DNA from 2 places in the Oceanobacillus sp. HCA-5259 genome. Region 2 is predicted to be linked to the other one. Evidence: a T-box and tRNA genes for the amino acid it is inferred to sense, from the RefSeq annotation. Region 2 holds a T-box; the other holds one or more tRNA genes.
What was found. The T-box of region 2 lies ahead of WKU33_RS04170 (valine--tRNA ligase). A T-box ahead of a tRNA ligase gene usually reads a tRNA of that ligase, here a tRNA-Val.
Positions count from the first base shown of each region.

Region 1: it has a tRNA-Val gene. The T-box ahead of WKU33_RS04170 (valine--tRNA ligase) is inferred to sense a tRNA for this amino acid. The anticodon was not compared.

Region 1 covers NZ_JBBKBV010000024.1:14,356-25,391, forward strand. Annotated here, with positions in the region: gene WKU33_RS12920 (CotY/CotZ family spore coat protein) at 349-828, opposite strand; gene WKU33_RS12925 (hypothetical protein) at 1,032-1,289, shown strand; gene WKU33_RS12930 (DUF421 domain-containing protein) at 1,312-2,016, opposite strand; gene WKU33_RS12935 (GNAT family N-acetyltransferase) at 2,138-2,566, opposite strand; gene WKU33_RS12940 (YjcG family protein) at 2,571-3,083, opposite strand; gene WKU33_RS12945 (alpha/beta hydrolase) at 3,239-3,964, opposite strand; gene WKU33_RS12950 (ABC transporter ATP-binding protein) at 4,564-6,393, opposite strand; gene WKU33_RS12955 (ABC transporter ATP-binding protein) at 6,383-8,122, opposite strand; gene WKU33_RS12960 (hypothetical protein) at 8,332-8,583, shown strand; gene WKU33_RS12965 (YjfB family protein) at 8,806-9,000, shown strand; tRNA gene WKU33_RS12970 (tRNA-Val) at 9,077-9,149, shown strand; gene WKU33_RS12975 (GNAT family N-acetyltransferase) at 9,466-10,359, shown strand; gene WKU33_RS12980 (thiol-disulfide oxidoreductase DCC family protein) at 10,719-11,036, shown strand, end outside.
Region 2 covers NZ_JBBKBV010000004.1:142,742-153,777, forward strand. Annotated here, with positions in the region: gene WKU33_RS04155 (LysM peptidoglycan-binding domain-containing protein) at 487-1,443, shown strand; gene WKU33_RS04160 (hypothetical protein) at 1,508-2,497, shown strand; gene WKU33_RS04165 (hypothetical protein) at 2,494-2,739, opposite strand; T-box leader at 2,807-3,031, shown strand; gene WKU33_RS04170 (valine--tRNA ligase) at 3,085-5,727, shown strand; gene WKU33_RS04175 (ATP-grasp domain-containing protein) at 5,788-6,669, opposite strand; gene WKU33_RS04180 (bifunctional folylpolyglutamate synthase/dihydrofolate synthase) at 6,729-7,949, shown strand; gene WKU33_RS04185 (SPOR domain-containing protein) at 8,043-8,798, shown strand; gene radC (RadC family protein) at 8,965-9,645, shown strand; gene WKU33_RS04195 (rod shape-determining protein) at 9,845-10,882, shown strand; gene mreC (rod shape-determining protein MreC) at 10,895-11,036, shown strand, end outside.

The sequences.
Region 1 (11,036 bases), on a different contig from region 2:
CCACTGAATGTTGAACAGAATCAAGGATTTACGGACTGTTTATCCTCCACCTTCACATATTGGGCTTCCCTCATGTTTAGAGGTTGGGGTATTACAGACCGTTAATGCGTGCTAAAGTGAAACTTCATTCAGTGGGGAATTCCTTCCCTCCCCACTGAATGTTAGTTGAACAGAATCAGGTATTTACGGCCTGTATAACCCCCACCTTAACATTTGGTTTTCCCTCATGTTTAGAAGTGGGGTATTACAGACCGTTAATACGTGATAAATACCACAAGCAAATAAAAAAAGATAGGCGCCCAAAATGAGGGAACCCCATTCATCATCTGGGCGCTTAACTTATAAAGCTTAATGGAATACGCTGATTGCTGGAAGACAAGTGACATGGCAGAAACAATGCAAGTCGACCGTAATGCAAATCCCGGTAGCTTGTAAATTTTTCGTTTTCTGCTCGGTTGGATCTTTCAAATCATTGTAGCCACATGGCTGTTCATGAGCTAATAACAACTCTAAAACTGCACAGTCATTTTTATCGATGCTTTTCACACGGAAAATGAAGCTTGCAACAATTGGACCAATTTTATCTTCCCGCTTGCGGTCTGCTCCAAATCCTTTAAATGGCTTACACCCGTCTTCACAATATAAAATGATTGGGACGGTGTCTAAACCTCTGCCATGATCTGACTCCCCAAGTAGGTCATTGATGGAGCGTTCACAACTAGTGCTACAGTGATTTTCCACTACATCTCTCTGTGCTCTCTCTATTTCTTTCAATACGTCGATAACACAGCTCCCTGTGTCAAAATCTTTTCCACAACCACAGCTCATACATCATTACTCCTTTCACAAATTAATCACTTTCTGTAATAACATATGTGCAAATGGATGGTTGGTGTGGGCAAATTACTATCTAAAGTGGGCATACTTTTCAGAATAAAGGGTATAGAATAATAGAACTACCGCCATAATTCAACATTGATTTACGAAGCATTATCATAAGATGGAAAGATTAAAGGGGGAGGGGGAAGCTGATGGGCTACATTATGCCGATTGATCGATATCAATACATTAATTATCAGGAACGGATAAGTACAGATAAATTAGCTGTATCACCGGTGAGTGCCAGTTTTCGCCCGGTACTGGAAAGAAAACATGAAGAAATATCCAGTGAATACGAACGATTACTTCCGAGCAATTATAAAACAAACACACCACAACATCAGCAAACAGTAGAAGAGACCTATGCAGAGTTAACAGGGAAAGGAAGAAGGTTCAGTGAAATAATCTAAAAAACGGGATGTTTAATAATTATTAAACATCCCATTTTTCATGGTTCCGATTATGAATCGGATATAATTGGATATCTTTACCTTTTTCATACTCCGCGTGAAAAATGTCTTCCAACTTGTAATTCTGTTTCCTCAGTTCCTCAAGCAGCCAATCTTCTGTAAGATTCCTTTCCTTGAGATTATCATAAATAATTTCACCATCATTAATTAATGAAATCGGAAGTTGAACCGGTTGAGCCGCAAGCTTCATATCTTTCCTTGTCGGTGTTTGGTAATCCGATTTCCGTAATACCGAGACTGTTCCGTTCGCTTCGAGAATCGCATATTCCACTTGATCCATGGAGAAGATATCCTTCGCTCGTAACATATGTTTCAATTGATTGACGTCCAATTTATTCTTCTTCATCACGTCACGGATAAGCTTACCGTTGTAAATTACGATTTCCGGGCTTCCTTCCAACAGGTAACGCGAACCCTTGAAGCGCTGGGTTATATATTCCGTCGTATACATTAAACCACCCCAGACAATGACGACAAATCCGATATGAGGAATGCCAATTTTATCATCAAAAAGGGCATTTCCTATTAATTCACCAAGGACAATCGCAGAAATAAAATCAAATGCTGTAATTTGGGATATTTGTGTTTTACCAAGAATTTTCGTCAAGGCGAATAAGGAAAAGAAGCCAAAGACAAGATCAAAGAACATCTCGGCATAGCTAGACATAGCAATCTCCTCCAATCAACGAGTATAGTTTAACCGTAAACTCGTATTTTATTCGAGGAAAGTCTATCGAATGGGAAGAGGACAAAAAAATAAACCGCATGCTCCCATACGGTTTATTTCTTCATTCAAATTCTTTTATCATTGCTACGTGGGGAATCCCGGCATCCATAAAAACATTTTCTGATAGCTTTTCGTACCCTTGGTCTTCATAAAATCCGATTGCGTGGGTTTGAGCATTTAATTTAGCTTTCATGTAGCCGTCTTGCTGAAGTTGTCGTTCCATTTCCTCCATTAGCATTTTACCGAAGTGTTTACCACGAAATTCTTTTCGTACACAAATTCGTTCCAGCTTGCCGTATTCATCTACATAGCGAAGCCTGCTCGCAGCAACTGGTTCATCCTGAACATAACCAACAAAGTGAATAGCTGTTTCATCATATTGATCAAGTTCTTCATCTTCAGGAACATGCTGCTCCTTCACAAACACAATCATACGCACATAAATTGCGTCATCTCGTTCTTTCTGTGATGTCACTTTCCGTATTTCCATTCCATTATTCCCTTCCGAGTACAAATGTTTCATGGACCGTCCATTGGCCATTATCTAATTGGTACAATAATTGGAAACGATCAAACGTATCCTCATATTTATGATTTTCCATATTGAGTCTCCCGAGGATATCCGTAAATTCCACATGGGTTAGGTCCTGTGCTAACGTAACATGTGGTACGAATGGATGCTTGCGGGTATCTTCAAATTTTCCACTGTGTAGTTTTTCTTCTAGTTTTATGATTTCATCAGTCTTTTCCACTTTAAAATAAATCGTATTTGTCACCGGCTCAAAGGAGCTTACCTTTGTAATGTGAATCGGGAAAGGTTCGGTTTCCATTGCGATTCGTTGCAACTCAGTGATAACCTCATCCAGCTTTCCATCCTCAATCTTAAAGCTGTCCTTTAACGTAATATGAGGCGGGATGAGCGTGTAACGTGGGTCATAACGTTTTCTATATGAGTTGGCAGCATCTTGAATTTCTTTTGACGGAAAAAAAGCGATTCCAAAGTTCATCATAAAACCTCCCGTTTAATAGTTGTTTGTTCGAGTCGAGTACATGTAGGATGATGATTTTATTTTTAATTATAACAAACTTAGTAAATTATGCTACTTTTGTTTCAGAAAGTTAACAAAGTAGATGGAAATTATTGGCGCTGCCGTCTTTTTCTTTAGTCGATCGTCGTTGTTAATGCACGGATCATATCTTTCTGCCAATATTTCCACGTATGCTCGCCATCTTCTAACTCATAGTAAAAATAATTGCTGTTGCCTGCTTCTAAAAAGTCCCGCAGTTCACGGTTAGGTGTAAGTTGGTCTACTGTCCTTCCATCTGTCAGTTTCGCCTCATTTTCTTTCTCACCGATTGTGTGATAGATATCAAGTGCGGCATGGTCTTTCGCCTGTTTCACTTGTTCCATCACCGCTTCATCGATGAAAGGGGATTGCAGAATCACCTTACCGAATGTATTTGGGTATCGTAGGGCGGTTAGTAACGAAAATGTTCCAGCAAGGGAGTCACCCATCAAAATACGCGATTTCCCCATATGATAGGTAGGGAGCAGATCATCGAGTAATGGTACAACTTCCTTAACGACAAATTTCGTAAATGCATCGTATTCGTTACCGTTCGGATGGTATTTCCGTCGCCTATCTTCCGCATCTTTATAGTGGATTCCGACAAATATCGTGTTTGTCAGTTCATAGTCTTCATGCAGCCGGTCACTATACGTTGCAATCCGGCCCATTTGATAGTAGTCGTCTCCGTCAAACATGATGCAAATGTTGTACTTGTATAAGTCTGAAAAGCTTTCTGGATAATAGATTTTTAATACTTTTGTTTCATCTAGATACTTACTCTCAATTTCTTTGTCGATCATTTTACCTTTTCTCGCCAATGCTTCCACCCCTTGTATGTATTTTAACTCAACCTTCGCATTTGAAAAAAGAAACACTGACTCATGCTTTCATTCAGCGTAAGTGTTTTGCTCGTTCATTTAATTTGGCGCTCTAATCGCCGTTCAGTTTCCCGGAGGACGGATGCTTTCCGCGGGCTCCGCGCTGAGCCTCCTCGGAAGAAAAGCACTTCCTGCGGGGTCTCATCGTCTCCGCTTTCCCGCAGGAGTCACCGTCCTCCGGGAAACTGAACTGGTAGGGATGATTATTATGAATGGAAACTATCACCCTAAGATCAGCGTTCTATTCCTAAAATGAAAAATAGTGTTCCAAATTTGGCTTTCCCCTCGGAGCAGTCCAGACACCTCGAGACTCCTGCAGGAGGAAAGGCATAGGTGAGACCCCGCAGTACGCAAAGCGTACGAGGAGGCTCACCAGCCGCCTGCGGAAAGCGAGAGGTGTCTGGACTGCGGACCTCCAGGAGGAAGTTGCACACACTTACGCTGAATGAAAGTGATAGTCGCTTCAGTTCTTTTGTTCAAGCTGCGAAGGTTAAGACGTTAACTTTATAGTACCACGTAGGAAGGGCTTGTTCTAATCCTTAGTTTGCTTGTTCGAGCAGCTGGCTTTCATGAAGGTTGTAATAAGCGCCTTTCTGCTTAATGAGTTCATCATGACTTCCTTTTTCAATGATTTTGCCGTATTCAAGCATGATGATTGTATCTGCTTCTTTGACAGTATTTAGCCGGTGCGCAATAACAAAGCTCGTTCTTCCTTCCATAAGCCGTTTAAGAGCTTCTTGGATTTTTAGTTCTGTAATTGTATCAATATTACTTGTCGCTTCATCTAAAATCAAAATGGAAGGACTCGCAATCAGCGCGCGGGCAATTGTGAGTAATTGTTTCTGCCCTTGACTAATGCCGCTTCCGGACTGATCAAGAATTGTGTCATATCCATTTGGAAGTTTCGTGATGAAATCATGAGCATTCGCATCTTTTGCAGCTTGCTCGACTTCTTCATCCGTTGCATTAAGCTTTCCGTAACGGATATTTTCCCGGATTGTTCCGTGGAAAAGGAATGTATCTTGTAAAACGAATGCCATCTGTTTTCTTAAACTGCTCCTCGTTATATCTTTAATATCAACGCCGTCCAGTGTAATTTTCCCTGCATCATAATTATAGAAACGTGAAATCAGATTAATGATCGTCGTTTTCCCGGCACCTGTGTGTCCGACAAAAGCAACCGTCTCTCCAGGTTTCGCTTCAAAGCTTACCCGATCGATGATCGTTTCCTTTTCATAGGCAAACTGGACTTCATCGAATATTACATGTCCCGCAGTTTCAGTTAGCTCTTTTGCATTTTCTTCATCTCGTTCTTCTTTTTCCTCATCCATTACATTAAAGACCCGTTCCGCACCGGCAATCGCGGAAAGAAGGATGTTGAATTGGTTGGAAAGCTCATTCAGAGGACGAGTAAATTGTCTAGCATATTCGGTGAAGATTACGATAATCCCGACCGTGACAAGTTCTTGATTACTATAGATCGCAAGCAAGCCACCAGCAAAAGCAATCAATCCGAAGCTTAAGAAATTCAGCATGTTCATGATCTTCGGAGTGAGACCGGCAATCATCTGCGCCCAGAAACCAGTTCGCTTCAGTTCTTCGTTCCGTTCTTCAAAAGCCCGAATGACCTTATCTTCCTGGGAATATGTTTTTACAACATGCTGGCCGGAAACAATTTCTTCTACATAACCATTGACTTCCCCGAGATGCTTTTGTTGTAGTTTATAGAGCGGCCCGGTCCGGGAAGTGATCCATTTCATCGCGTAAAACATAAGAGGGACGATAACGAGCGTGACAACCGTTAAAATTGGACTGAGTATCAGCATGACAATCAGCGTGCCAGCAAGTGTCAGAACACTCGAGAAAATTTGGATGACCGATTGATTGAGTGTGTTATTGACGTTATCAATATCATTTGTCAACCGGCTCATCAATTCCCCGTGCTGACGTTTATCAAAATAAGAAATCGGCAGTCGATGGAACTGTTCAAATAAATCCTTTCGCAAGTCAAAAACCGTATTCTGGGCAATTCCAATCATCCAAAAGTTCTGTAAGAAAATAGCAAGTGAATGAAAAAGGAAAACAAAGATCAAGCCGACAAGCAGTGTTCCAAGTCCATTTGTTTCCTGGGTCACGATATAATCATCAATCGCCATTCCGATAAGATAGGGACCGAGCAAACCGAGACCAGAACTAAATATCACCATTAAGATGACGAGAAAAAGCATCCCTTTCTGCCGGGAGAGATATGCCCAAATCCTTTTTAGGGTAGCCCCCATATTTTTCGCCCGTTTGTCTTTATCAATCTGGACGGAATCAAGCTTTATTTTCTCATAGTGGAAGGGAGCCTTCCAGTCCTTATTCGACATGTGCATACTCCTTTCCGTGCTGGGATTCCACAATCTGTTGATAGAGCCTGGATTGTTTAATCAATTCATTATGTGTCCCCACTGCGAGCACTTCACCTTCATCCATTAATAGAATCCGATCTGCAGTCCTTGCTGTGGAAACTTTTTGAGTAATGATCATTATTGTACAGTTGTATGATTCAATAGTCTCAAGCAATCTAGCTTCCGTAGCAAGGTCTAGGGCACTAGTACTATCATCAAGCATGAGAATCTTCGGTTTCCGGATCAGCGCCCTGGCAATCGAAATCCGCTGTTTTTGCCCACCGGAGAGATTCACTCCTTTTTGCCCGACTCTCGTGTCATACTGTTTAGGTAAACTCATGATTGTATCGTGAATCTGTGCATCTTTCGCAGCTTGTATCATTTCTTCGTCAGTCGCACCGACTTTTCCCCAAACGATATTATCCCGAACGGTTCCGGTGAAAAGGAGCGGATTCTGTGGCACATATCCGATACTATCCCTTAAGGTATCGAAGGGATAGGAATCAATAGACCGACCGTCAATTAGCACCTGTCCTTTAGTTGGATCATATAGCCGAGGCATGAGTTGGAATATCGATGTTTTCCCGGATCCGGTAGCACCCATAATCGCAAGGGTTTCTCCTGATTGGATGGTGAATGAAATATCGTTCAAAATAATTTCATCTGAAGCAGGGTATTGGAAATAAACATTGCGATATTCCACTGTACCGTCCTTAATCTCAATGTTATCATGCGTTCTATCTACTTCATATTCTGATTCACTTTCATTTTCTAATGTCAGCACTTCATTCACCCGTTCTGCCGATGCTTTTGTCCTCGAAAGAATGATGATAATAAAGGAGAACATTGAAATCGCCATCGCTACCCGGAGTGCATAATTGACGATAGAAACAACTTCTCCAACCGCAGCATTCCCGGCGAGCGACTGGATATTTCCGAACCAGATGATGAAGATAAGGCTCAAGTTCATAATAAATAAAAGGATAGGCATCGTGGATTCCACAAAATGGAAAGTCCTTTTTGTCGAAATCGCAAGGTCGTTATTTGCCCCCATGAAACGCATCTCTTCAAAATTCCGGCGTCCAAACGCTTTAATAATCCGCATACCTGCAAGATTCTCCTGCATGACTCGGTTGACGTGATCGACATTCGCCTGTACTTTAGAAAACATCTTACTAGCATACTTCATCACGAGGAATAAAAAGAGAATAAGTAAAGGCACGGTCAGAAGAAAGATCATTGCAAGGCGAGCATTTACAATAAATGCCATCGTCACTCCACCAAGCACAAGGAACGGGGCTTTTGCCATAATACGAAGCGCCATGAAGATCATATTTTGAATCTGGCGGATATCGTTCGTAAATCGTGTCACAAGTGCAGAAGTAGGGTAATTACTTAAGCTTTTAAAGGAAAAATATTGGATGCGGGCGAACAGCTTCTGTCTCAAATCAAAACCAAAGGCGAAACTGACATGAGAAGAGTAGAATGAGTTCAACACTCCAACGATAAGGGATAAAGCTGCAAGTCCAATCATGATTCCTCCCCACATCGTAATTTTCCCAACATCTTCTTGTAGCACCCCCTGATCAATCATGAGACCGAGAAAGAGAGGGAGGAGAAGCTCAATCATAAGTTCAGAAAACATAAAAATATATGCTAAAATAATGGATGTTTTATATGGTTTTAAAAAGGAAAAAACATTTTTCAAACGCTGACCCTCCAAGTAAGTAAAATAATAACAATTATTTAATTATTATAATGTGTTAGTAGGTAATTATCCAGTATCTTATTTCGGGTGTCGAAGTTTTGTGGGGGTGTTTGGAGATGATTGATTTTCCGTTTTTTTAAGTTAAACTGTGAGTCAAATAATGTGTTTACAATACAAGTATTCCGACACTAGAAAAAGGTGGTGAAAAAATGGCATTCATGCTAGTAATGGTGGGTGTTTTCTGTATTATTTACATGAAACCTCCTATTTTTAAACAAATGAGATATGATTATGTTTATCTCCTGATTGTTTTGATTTTACTATCCATCATTGTGATTAATGGGACTTTTATAGATTTAATGTCTGATGGATTACTAGTAACGCTCACGCTCATGATTTTATCTCCTTTGTATGTAAAAACATTTTCAGCAATAGGCAATAAAGGGGAACAGAATGCTTAATTCTATGCAAAAAATGCACGTCAGTACATAAACTATACGATTAGAATGATGGTTCATAGCTCAGTTGGAAGAGAGATATTTTAACAGGGTAGATGGTTCGATACAGTTGGAGCTTCTCGTTTACTCCTAGCTGTCAAATTGATAGAAAGAGAGACTTGGAAACTTTCATAGATATGGTATGATAGATAGAGTTAAAGGATTCAGAGAGAAAGGGGTAGGAAAATGGATATTGCAAAACTTTCTACAGCATTAAGCCAAGCCCAAGTAAAACAGCAAGCAAGCTTATCGGTTATGAGGATGATGATGGATACAGGGAAAGTTCAAGCTGGTGATATGCTAGAAATGTTGGACGAAAGTGTAAGTGCACCAGATGCAAGTCACCCAAATTTAGGTGGGAAAATTGATATTCAAGCATAAAATAGTACAAAATGTTAAGTTTCGCTTGCAGGAAATATAAATGTATTGTATACTAAATCTTGCAGTTGAAAATAATGATTCCGTAGCTCAGCTGGGAGAGCGCTACCTTGACAGGGTAGAGGTCGTTGGTTCGAGCCCAATCGGAATCACTATAGAACAGAGGTCTGTATCCCTTATATATCAAGGGGTACAGACCTTTTGTTTTAAGTGTAACAGATTCCGAATGCCCCTAAATTTTACCAATTGTTAAAACCTTGCTAACAACCTCATTTTCTTCTCGACTGTAATACATCTTCGAATATGTCTTCGGCTTCATTCCGGTTCGTCTGGGATGATGTGAGCATAAGAAGCTTTATCTCCAATTATACAACCTTAAATAGCGCTTGTTTAAGGTCTGATTTTCATAGGTTAGTCGACATAACTGATTCAAATACTTACATTTTATAAAGTTTGGGAGGTTTTCATATGATAAAGATTCAACGTCATCCGAAACTAGCAGATGTTGCAGCCTTTATTTCCAGATTAAATTCAAATTTAGAACACCATATTGGTTATTGTGGGAAAAAGATGGATGAAATTTTTAATACATTGGAGGAAGACTTTGGAGATATACCTGCACGTGAATCATTTTTTATAGCAACGGAAAGCGATAAGGTTGTTGGAGTCTGTGGGTTTGATGCTGATAACGAAAGGGGAAAAGCCGAAATATGGGGACCATTCGTAGACCGCGCAGATGCATTAAAGGTATCTATTTTGTTATGGGAATCCACTATTAAAGAAATTCCGAATACCATACAGACTGTCTCCTTATTTCCGGATAATCATAATTTAATGGTAGTTGATTTGGCTAATAGATATTCTTTTGATTCTGTTAGTAAAGAGACCATTTTAACTTGTTCCAAACAATCTTTTAGAAGAGTAAATAATGACAATGTAATCCCGCTAATAAGTGAACATTATAGTTCATTGATAAAGTTACACAACCAAATTTTTCCTAATTCTTACCTAACTGGTACTGAAATGGTAGATGGATTGAGTGAAACATCGACTGTTTTTGGTGCTGTAAACGAACATGGTAATTTACTAGGATATCTTTACACTGAGGCAGAGCCAGAGTTTGGAGAAGGAAGTATTGAATTTTTTGGTGTAACTCCGCTGGTGCGTAACAAAGGTTTGGGGACTTCTCTTCTTGTAAAAGGTTTAGAATGGCTTTTTACATTTCCATCCATAGAAGAAGTTACTCTATGTGTCCAATCTGACAATTCGAAGGCGATTCGTCTATATAAAAGACTGGGGTTTCAGATTGAGCATCAACTTACATTTTTCGAAAAAACTCTAGACAAATCAGGCGTAAACTGAATATTGGTCTCTATTATTATGTTAGGTAAATCTTATTTAATATTACAATTTAAGTTAATTTAGGTCCAAAATTATTTAGCGAAAAGTGTTCATTTTTACTTGACGGTTACATGGTGTTGGCATACAGTAGAATGCTTACGATAACCAATATAAAACTTGTTTTAATTCGCCTTGTTTTGTTGGACGCCAACATTGGCATCTGGAACTGAATAAAGGTACATTTATTTGTACGAAATTTAGGTGCTTTTTGAATGACATTAGCACCTTTTCTTGGTACAATATAATTAAAATTCAGAATATAAAATGGTGTCGGGAAATAAAGTTTTCTACAAGAAGGAGAGCTGAACTTAGGAGCCATAATACTATTCGATGGGGTATGTAATTTTTGTAATAAAAGCATTCAGTATATCATTAAAAGAGAGTCGTATGATTACTTCAAATTTGCTTCATTGCAAGGTGAAGTTGGTCAAACCTTACTGAAAAAACACCAGTTACCTTGGGATGTTGATAGTTTTGTATTGATTAAAGACGATCGAGTGTTTTTAAAGTCGGATGCTACTCTTCGGATATGTAGACATTTAAAATGTCCTTGGAAACTACTGACGATACTACTCATTATTCCTAAACCGATTCGGAATGCAGTTTACTCAATCATCGCAAAAAACAGGTACAAATTT
Region 2 (11,036 bases):
AGAGAGCACCTATCATGGTGGGATTTTTTCCATTAATAATAATCCTCTCTACCAGTTCAGTTGCCCGGTGGACGGTGACTCCTGCGGGAATAGCGCGAGTCCGGAGACCCCTTAGTGCTCAGCCCGAGGCAGACTAAGTACGCCACGTCCTGTGGCAACGTCTGCATTAGCATGTCCTGTGCGTTGAGGCTTCTGCTGTGCCCGTGGAAAGCATCCGTCCGCCGGGCAACTGAACGACGATTAGAGATCTAACCAAGAGAATGCGCTAAACACTTACGCTGATTGAAGGCAATTGGCACTTTATTTAATAAACACTTTGGTTTTTTGGTTCGAAAATTAAGTCATAACCTTTGAAGACCTGATACACGGGGATTAATCCTCCAGCTGTATCAGGTTTTTTTCATGCATATCTCCTTTTATCCATTCATATAGATAGTGTATACACAGGGTTTAACTGTATAGGCAATGGAGAAGGGAGGAGTTATTTTGTCTTCTGCTAATCAAAATTTTCAATTTGAATTACAAGAAACATTATATTTTGACCGAGGCGATGAAGTACTCGAATTAATAGGCGTTTCACTTAATCCGGAAATAACGATTCAACCATATGATACGTACGTGTCCATCCGGGGCGAGATTGAACTGCGGGGAGAATATATGCGCGATGAACAACGGATAGACGAAACAGATCACCCTGCACTAGATGAGCTTGATGATTTGGATGCGAGAAGGTTTGTGGAAAAAGTAGAGAGTAAAGAAGATAATATGGCTGAATTTTATCATCGTTTTCCTGTAGATATTTCCGTTCCGGAATACCGGATTGAGAACATGGATGATATTAGAATAGAAATTATTAACTTTGATTATGAATTACCGGCAAATTCAAAATTACAGCTTACTGCAGTAGCGGAAATTCAAGGAATTAAAGCGGAAGTCGATTTATGGCAAGAACGAGAAACAGAGGAAAGGAAAGTAGAGTCGGAAGAGGACGAAGAACCAGACTCATTCACATTTGAAGTGGAAAGAGAAGAGGTTGTTGCAGAAGAGGAAAGGACCAAGGAAGTAGCAGAGGAGTTGGAGCAAGAGGAAGAAACGGAAGTGGAAGAGGTAATAGATGTAAATGAAGTACGGGAACCGGAACCGGAAACGGAAGAAGTGCAAGAAAATGAACTGATAATCCGTGCGAAGGAAGAAGAGGAAGTAGAAGAAGATGGAAAGACGGATGAAGTTGTAAATGATGTTAGTTATTTAAAAGACATATTCCGCCATGAAGAGGAAGAAAGCTATGCAAAAATGCGTATTTGCATTGCGCAAGAAGACGATACGATCGAATCAATCGCGGAAAGATTTCAAGTTAGTGCCCTGCAGTTAATCAAACAAAATAAACTTGATGAAGACTTTGATATTAGCGAGGGACAGTTACTGTATATCCCGAAGAAATGAAATAATCCCCTTGTGAATGGAAGCAAGGGGTTTTCCTATGTTAAGCATTCCGGAGGTTATCAGGATGGAGAAACAAGCTGAAATTCTTAAAGCCTATAATATATATCCTCAGGCAATTGTCGCTGTTACGGACCGGCTGCATAAAGTAAAGGCAGGCGGAAAAGAATATGCATTAAAACGGAGCAGGTTAGATAAACAATCCATAGAAAATTGGGTGTCCGTCTACACCCGCGCAAATCAGGAAAACCTCCATGAAATTATCCCTGTTTATTTAACCCGGAATCGGGAAATGTATGTTGAATTTGCAGGTGAGTTTTATTACCTGACACCTTGGATAGAGACAAATACTAGATTTATTGGTGAAAATCGCATCCAGTCCATCTATAGGCAAATCGGTAGAATTCATGTTCAAACGAAAAATCTGTACCGATTAAACAAGGATGAATTGACGAATCGTTTTCAAACATATCAAGGAAACTGTACAAAAGATGAAACTCGGCTACTTGCGTGGATAGAAATCATCGAACAAAAACATTATCCATCTCCCTTTGAACTGCAAGTATTAACCCATTATCGTGATATACGATTCTCCCTTTTCCGCTCCCGTCAACTAGTAGATGAAATCCTTTCCCTCGCGGAGGAGGAATCGAGTTGGGGAATCAGTCTGAATCATGGTAATTTACAAGCCGGCCATATATTTGATCATTATTTTATTAATTGGGAAAGCGCCTGTTATAAACATGCAGTCTTTGATTTAATGGACTTGTTCCGTTACGGAGCAATCCATGAGCCTCAGTTGAAGAGCCACTTTCTGAAAAATTTCTCCACCTATATGGAAGAGAATCCGTTAACTTCCTTGGAACAAGCTTTACTCAGCCTATATTTGCTGAACAGTGAAGAATATTTACGCTTAGTCGAGCAATACCATACAACCAATGAAACTAATATTTCCCATATACAGTTGTCTATTGAACTTGAACAGATTTATCGCCGATTAATCTTCGGGTTGAGTTTCCAAGAAATGCTTGAACAAAGGGCAAGGAAAGCCGATTAAAACCATTCCAAGTAAAAAGCAATATAGAGAAATACGAAAACACCTAGTAAAAATACATCTAAAGTTGTCGGAAGTATAATCGTACGGAGAAGCTGATATACTAATAACGGCGCCATCGCTTTTTCTAAAACGAACAAGCATTGCCTCGCCCATGGAGGCAGGCGATAACGATAATACCGACCCATACCATTCACCTCATTATAAATGATGAAGTACCATGCTTTATCGTATGTTGTAGCCACGTTTTTGTTCCGGTTAGAGTTGACGTTTTTAAGTGAAGTGTATACAATATAAGGTAATTAAAATATAATGATGCAAATGATTGGGAAGAGTACAGGATGAACGCCTACAGGAAGGGAAATGATTTGCTGAGAATTTCCTAGGAAGGTTGTGCTGGAAGGTCGCCCTTGATGCAGCTGCTTCGAATTACAGTAGAGGCACGCCGGCTATGCGCCGATATCTGTCGATGAGTGTACAAATATTTATTTGTAAACAAAGGTGGTACCACGGAAGTTAACTCTTTTCGTCCTTTTTTGAAGGATGGAAAGGGTTTTTTAATTGTTAAAACTAAAGGAGGGTGATCGGTAATGTCGGATAAAAAAGTAACATTGCCATCAAAATATAATCCAAATGAAGTAGAAGCGGGTCGTTATCAATTTTGGCTGGAGGGGAAATTCTTTGAAGCCCCGAATGATCCGAAGAAAGAGCCTTATTCTATCGTTATTCCGCCGCCAAACGTAACGGGCAGGCTGCACCTAGGGCACGCTTGGGATACGACAATGCAAGACACGATTATCCGTATGAAGCGAATGCAAGGATATGATGTTCTCTGGCTTCCAGGGATGGACCATGCAGGAATTGCAACCCAGGCAAAAGTTGAAGGTGAATTGAAAAAGATGGGAACGAACCGTTATGAGCTTGGACGGGAAAAGTTCCTTGAGAAATCTTGGGAATGGAAGGAAGAGTATGCTTCTTTCATCCGTTCACAATGGGAAAAGCTTGGCTTAAGTGTTGATTACTCGAGAGAACGATTTACGCTTGATGAAGGATTGTCCGATGCGGTTAAAGAGGTTTTCGTCAAGCTTTATGAGAAAGGACTCATCTACCGTGGCGAATACATTATCAACTGGGATCCGCAAACAAAAACAGCTCTCTCCGATATTGAAGTAATTCATGAAGAGGTCGAAGGGAAATTTTACCACTTTAAATATCCAATCAAAGATAGTGATGAGTTTATCGAGATTGCTACAACACGTCCGGAAACGATGCTTGGAGATACGGCGGTAGCTGTTCATCCGGATGATGAAAGGTACCAACATCTTATTGGGAAAACGGTAATTTTGCCACTTGTCGGTAGAGAAATCGAAATCGTTGCAGATGATTATGTTGATATGGAACTAGGTTCTGGTGCGGTAAAAATAACACCGGCCCATGATCCGAATGACTTTGAGATTGGTAATCGTCATAACTTGGAAAGAGTTCTTGTTATGAATGAAGACGGCACGATGAATGAAAACGCTGGTAAATATGAAGGTATGGACCGGTTTGAATGCCGTGAACAGATTGTAAAAGATCTAGAAGAAATCGGTGCCCTTCTGAAGATTGAGGAAAGGGTCCACCAGGTTGGCCACTCGGAACGAAGCGGTGCAGTTGTGGAACCGTACTTATCGACCCAATGGTTTGTAAAAATGAAGCCACTTGCTGATGCTGCAGTTGCGCTACAAGAGAGTGATGATAAAGTCAATTTCTTCCCAGAAAGGTTCGAACGGACGTACCTCCACTGGATGGAAAACATTCGTGATTGGGTAATTTCACGACAGTTATGGTGGGGCCACCGGATACCGGCCTGGTACCATAAAGAAACAGGAGAAATCTATGTAGGAAGAGAAGCCCCTCGTGACCATGAGAATTGGGAACAGGATGAAGATGTACTTGATACATGGTTCTCCTCCGCCCTTTGGCCGTTCTCTACGATGGGCTGGCCGGATACGGAAGCGGCTGATTTCAAACGTTACTTCCCGACTAAAGCACTCGTAACTGGCTACGACATCATCTTTTTCTGGGTAGCGCGGATGATTTTCCAGTCGAAGGAATTTACAGGGGAAAAGCCATTTGAAGATGTGCTCATTCATGGATTAATCCGTGATGCAGAGGGAAGGAAAATGAGTAAATCTCTTGGAAATGGTGTTGACCCGATGGATGTTATCGATAAATACGGGGCAGACTCCCTTCGTTACTTCTTGTTAACTGGCTCAACGCCTGGACAGGATTTACGATTCCACTGGGAAAAGGTTGAATCAACTTGGAATTTCGCGAATAAAATCTGGAACGCTTCCCGATTTGTCTTAATGAACTTAGAGGATTTCAACTATGATGATATTGATTTGTCTGGAGATCTTTCAGTTGCTGATAAATGGATCTTGACAAGATTGAACGAGACGATTGATCAAGTAACGAAGAATACGGATAAATATGAATTTGGGGAAGCGGGTCGTCAGTTATATAACTTTATTTGGGATGAGTTCTGTGACTGGTATATTGAAATGGCGAAACTGCCACTTTATAGTGATGATGCCGCCAAGAAGAAAACGACGCAATCTGTATTAGCTTATGTGCTTGACCAGACGATGCGTTTGTTGCACCCGTTTATGCCGTTTATTACAGAAGAAATTTGGCAGCAACTGCCACATGCTGGAGAATCCATTACCATTGCCAGCTGGCCACAAGTGAAACAGGAATTACATGATGAACTGGCTGTTAAAGAAATGTCTCGTCTTATGGCCATCATCAAGTCAGTTCGTAATATCAGAGCTGAAGTTGATACACCAATGTCGAAGAAGATCAATATGCTAATTGAGGCGGAGAACGAACAAATTGTCTCTGAACTTGAGCGAAATCGAGCATATGTGGAGCGTTTCTGTAATACGGAAAAATTAGAAATTGCCGCTAAGCTACAAGTTCCAGATAAAGCAATGACAGCCGTTGTGACAGGAGCAGAGATTTTCCTGCCGCTGGAAGGTCTAATCGATATTGATAAAGAATTGGAACGTCTGGAAAAGGAATTGGAAAAATGGACTCAAGAAGTAGATAGAGTTAAGAAGAAATTATCTAATGAAGGCTTTGTGAGTAAAGCTCCAGAATCTCTAGTTGAATCGGAAAGACAGAAGGAAAGAGATTACTTGGAAAAACAGGCAAAAGTAAAAGCAAGACTGGAAGAATTAAAAGGTTAGGAAAAAAAGAAGCAGCTGGAGGCTCAACTCATTGAACCCCAGCTGTTTTTTTGTTCCCCTTTATAATTTATTTAAAATATATTCCATCATGTAATCTGCAGCATTGATGCCAGTACATTCATATAAATTCCGGATATGTGCGTTGGAGTTTATTTCACATACGATTGGCTGATTTCTATCACCATTCAATAAATCAACTCCGGCAAAATCAGCATCGATTGCTTTCGCCGCCTTCACTGCTAGTTCTTCTTCTTCTTGAGATGGTGTATAAGCTTCCATTCGGCCTCCCGCCGTAATATTAGCCCGGAAATCGTCTGCAGACCTCCTTTTCATTCCAGCAACGACTTTGTCACCTACAACTTGCAAACGAATATCCACTCCATAACTCGTGTGGACAAATTCCTGGAAGACAAATGGCTTATTGCCGATTAACTGAAGTTTTTTATCGAGTTCCTGTTTATTTTTAACAAGATATACTTGCTCACCGAAGGAACCGAATGCTTCTTTCATTACGAGAGGAAATCCGAGTTCCTTAATTGCCTTATCTATAATCCGTTCGTCAAAACTCCCTGTGTGGAAGATTTTTGGAGCGATAATTGTTTTCGGAATTGGCAGCTGTAATTTGGAAAGTTTTTGATACGTTGCAATTTTATCATCACTCACAGCAATCGCTTTTGCCTGATTAAATACAGGAACACCAAGGTATTCCAATTGCTTCGCTAAATAAATATCCTTATCTGTAAATACTACATAATCAGGGAGGGAGGTTTCCGATAATAAACCAAGGCTTGAGGTTGTAAGCAGACTTAGTAAATCATTATTTTTAATAATTTCAGCCTTACTATTTAATGTCCTTGCAGCTGTTTGAATCATTTCCGCGAAATCAAGAAATTTATTTCCTGGCAAGTTGCCGTTATAGATGATCCATCCGGTTCGTTTCAACTTTCATTTTCCTTTCTGCTATAATTAACTTACGATCAATCGAGGAAAGCGGTGTTATCATGTTTTCTACTATACAAGAGGTGGAAGTGTTTTTCAATGAACGAAAAAAATTGGGGATGAAACCAGGTCTTGAGCGGATTACTGGATTGCTCAATCGTTTAAATAACCCAGAAAAACATTTCAAAGCGATTCACATTGCCGGTACGAACGGTAAAGGATCGACATTGCATTTTATTAAAGCCGCCCTGATGGCAAACGGCTATGAGGTTGGGGTTTTTACATCACCGAGCTTCACGGGCTTAGGAGGCCACATTTTTTTAAACGATCAACAACTATCTGAACAAGCATTACTTGAATGGATGAATCGCCTTTTCCCGCATATTAGGGAAATGGATAAGGCGAATCTTGCACCGACAGAGTTTGAAATACTTACTGCTCTGGCGTTTTCTTTTTTTGCGGAAAATGGAGAAATTGTTCTCATTGAGACGGGAATGGGTGGGCGATTCGACACAACGAACGTCTTGCAGCCGATTCTGTCGATTATTACATCGATTGCTCTTGACCACACGGATTATTTAGGGGGAAGTGAGGAGGAAATTGCTTGGCACAAGGCTGGAATTATTAAAAAGGCGATACCGGTTATCATTGGTAATGTGAGTGAGGAAGCTTTTGCTGTAATTAAAGAAGAGGCCCGGCATAAACATGCTCCCTATTATAGGCTTGGGATCGATTTTAATCGCAGCCAGCTTAATCTGCAAATGAAAGGTGAACACCAGCTTGATAATGTCAGTCTTGCGATTCAAGCGGTACTTATTTTAAAGGGAAATGGCTTTGAAATGGATGTAGAAAAAGGGATCCACCAGATGGAAAAGACGATGCTTCCTGGCCGGTTTGAACAGATTCAAAGTAACCCAACGATTATCCTTGACGCCGCTCATAATCCGGACGGGATAAAGGCTTTTGTTCAGACTGCCAATGAATTATTCCCAGATGCGGAGAGACATGTGATTGTTGCCATGTTTCGTGATAAGGCAACGGAAGAGATGCTGGACTTACTAACAGAACAATTTGATCATGTCACCCTTACTTCCTTCGATCATCCGCGGGCATGGAACCTTGATGAATTCCAAGGAAATACCTCGGTCGATCAAATAGATTCTGACTATCAAGCAGTTCTCGAACGTACTTTACAAAGTGATAGCGTATATTTTATTACCGGCTCTCTTCATTTTATAACAGAGATACGTCACTATTTATTGAATCAACGTAAAAAGTTGTAGAAAACTTTTACAATTCACCTGACAAATTTCTTCTAGTTTTTCATTCTGGATATGGTAGAGTAATGCAAAGGAATTCTAGCAGGGAGTGACGAGATGTCAGATAATAAATATACGGATGATCGGTTTATTGAGGATGGCAGCGCAGTAAAGAAGAAAGTGGAAAATGAGTTTACACCTGTCCATTATCATCCAAAAAAAGTAAAGGATAATAGTTGGCTTGCACCTGTTTTCCTGACCATTCTATCAGCCGGTGTGATTGGTACAGTGTTAGGAATATTTATTATCAATTTATTTACCGGTATCGAAAACGAGCAGACGGGTGAGGATCCGAGTCCCTCTACAGCAGTCACCGCTCAAGGAACGGACAATCAAGTAAAAGCGGAGCAACAATTGCCGACACTTGCTGCATACGTTCTCCAAGCTGGTTTATTTGAGGAAAAAGCAAATGCAGAGGAATGGCAGCAATCCTATATGTCAGCAGGAGAACCAGCATTCATTTGGGAACGAGACGGTCAATACTTTTTATTGATTGGGATTTCCCATACAGAGGAACAAGCTAAACAAAGGGCGATGGAGTTACAAGGTGAAGGATTCGATGTGTTCGTCAAAGAGTGGCAAACAAATGAAAAAGAGCTGAAACTAACAGAAGGTGCGTCTGAATGGGTTGAACAGCTTGGGCAAGTATGGGAGGAAGCATTAACTGCCAAAGAAAACACTCCCCTCGTGAACCATTTGGAACAAGCACCGAAAGCAGATGAATTAGGGAATCTCGTTGAAATTTTGAGTGAACAGACAGAAAATATTGAAGTTTACCTTCTGCAAGTCATGCAAGCTTATGATAATTTATAACTTGTCTGTTTTAGAATTATCAACAGATAAAACCACCTGATAAGGAGAATATCCTCGGGTGGTTTTTGTATTTTCACTTAGAAAACAGTCTATAAAAAAGGGATACGGGAAGTTGAGTTTTCCTTGCGAAGTTCGTAAAGTAAGAGCAAGAAAGGAGGTTGTAGGAATGCAAATCATGATTAAAGATGTACCGAAAGAGGATAGACCGAGGGAACGTGCTATTAGACTTGGAGCAAGTCATCTGACCAATCAGGAAATCTTAGCAATCCTGCTCGGTAGCGGCACGAAACTAGAGTCTGTCACGATGCTCGCCAATCGGGTCCTTATGCATTTTGAAGGGTTAAAATTATTACACGATGCCACATTTGAAGAATTGACAGCGATTAAAGGAATCGGTCATGCAAAAGGAGTGCAGATCCTTGCTGCAATTGAACTTGGAAAAAGAATGAGTCAGTATAATCCGGATGATAAATACGTGATCCGTTCACCCGACGACGGAGCAAATTATGTCATGGAAGAGATGCGCTTATTGAAGCAGGAACATTTCGTCGTTCTGTTCCTGGACACCAAGAACCACGTTATTCACAGGCAAACCATTTTTGTCGGAAGCCTCAATGCTTCGATTGTCCACCCGCGCGAGGTCTTCCGTGAAGCCGCAAAGCGTTCAGCTGCTTCGATAATTCTGACACACAATCATCCTTCAGGGGATCCCTCACCATCTCAAGAAGATATCCATGTGACGAGACGCTTAGTCGAGGCTGGGAAAATAATGGGAATAGAAGTACTCGATCATTTAATCATTGGAAATCGTAAATTTGTGTCATTGAAGGAAAAAGGGTATCTGTAACAATATAAGACTATCTATTTTATCATTTATTTCGTATAATATTATAGGAATTGTTTTATCAAGCGCCATTTTTCTGCTAACAATTGAAAGTGGCGCTTCTTAATCTTGAAAAAGGATAAAATGAATGTTTGCAACAGGTTTAAGAAATAGATATAGTTAACTACATATAAGAAATTCGTGAACGGAGAGGGAGATTGGATTGGCAAAGTTTAGTTTTTCGCAGGATTTTGGTATCGATTTAGGTACTGCAAATACATTGGTGTTCGTTAAAGGTAAAGGAGTAGTTGTGCGGGAGCCGTCCGTTGTTGCCAAAAATTTGGAAACAGGTAATATCGAAGCGGTTGGAAGTCATGCAAGAAATATGATTGGTCGTACGCCAGGAAACATAACAGTTATTCGTCCGATGAAAGATGGGGTTATTGCGGATTATGACACGACGGCAGCGATGATGAATTATTATATTAAGAAGGCAATGCGTGGTCGTTCCATTTTTGCAAAGAAACCGAACGTAATGATTTGTGTTCCTTCCGGGATTACAATGGTGGAAGAACGTGCGGTAATTGATGCGACTAAACAAGCTGGCGCCCGCGAGGCGTTTGCAATCTCTGAACCATTTGCTGCTGCTATCGGTGCTGGTCTTCCTGTTTGGGAGCCTACAGGCAGTATGATAGTCGATATTGGCGGGGGAACAACAGAAGTTGCGGTAATCTCCCTTGGCGGCGTTGTTACAAGCCGTTCAATCCGTGTAGCCGGTGATAATATGGATGATGCGATTATTAATTATATCCGCAAAGAATATAGCTTGTTAATTGGAGAACGTTCAGCGGAGTCAATGAAATTAGATATTGGAACGGCAGGAGAAGTAACCGAAGACAGCGAATTGGATATTAGAGGAAGAGATTTGCTGACTGGCCTGCCGAAAACAATTTCAGTAACTGCGAAAGAAGTATCTTCTGCTTTAAATGAAACAGTGGATGCAATTGTTGAAGCAGTGAAGAACACACTTGAAAAAACACCGCCAGAACTTGCTGCAGATATTATGGATCGCGGTATTGTACTGACAGGCGGTGGCGCGATGCTCAAAAATATAGACCAAGTAATAAGTGATGAAACGAAAATACCGGTTTTCATTGCGGATGAGCCACTAGAAAGCGTGGCAGTAGGAACAGGGAAGTCAATTGACTATATCCAGCATTTCCGAAATACAAATGTTTCAACTCTATCTTCAAATAATTAAGTAGGTGTTTTCATGCGTTTTTTTAGGAATAAACGACTTTTTATCTTTCTGATTGGTTTTATCTTACTCGTCGTGCTTGTTGGTTACACCTTCAAAGACCGGATAAATGTTACCTTTGCAGAAGAATTTATAAACGATGCGATTGGCTGGGTGC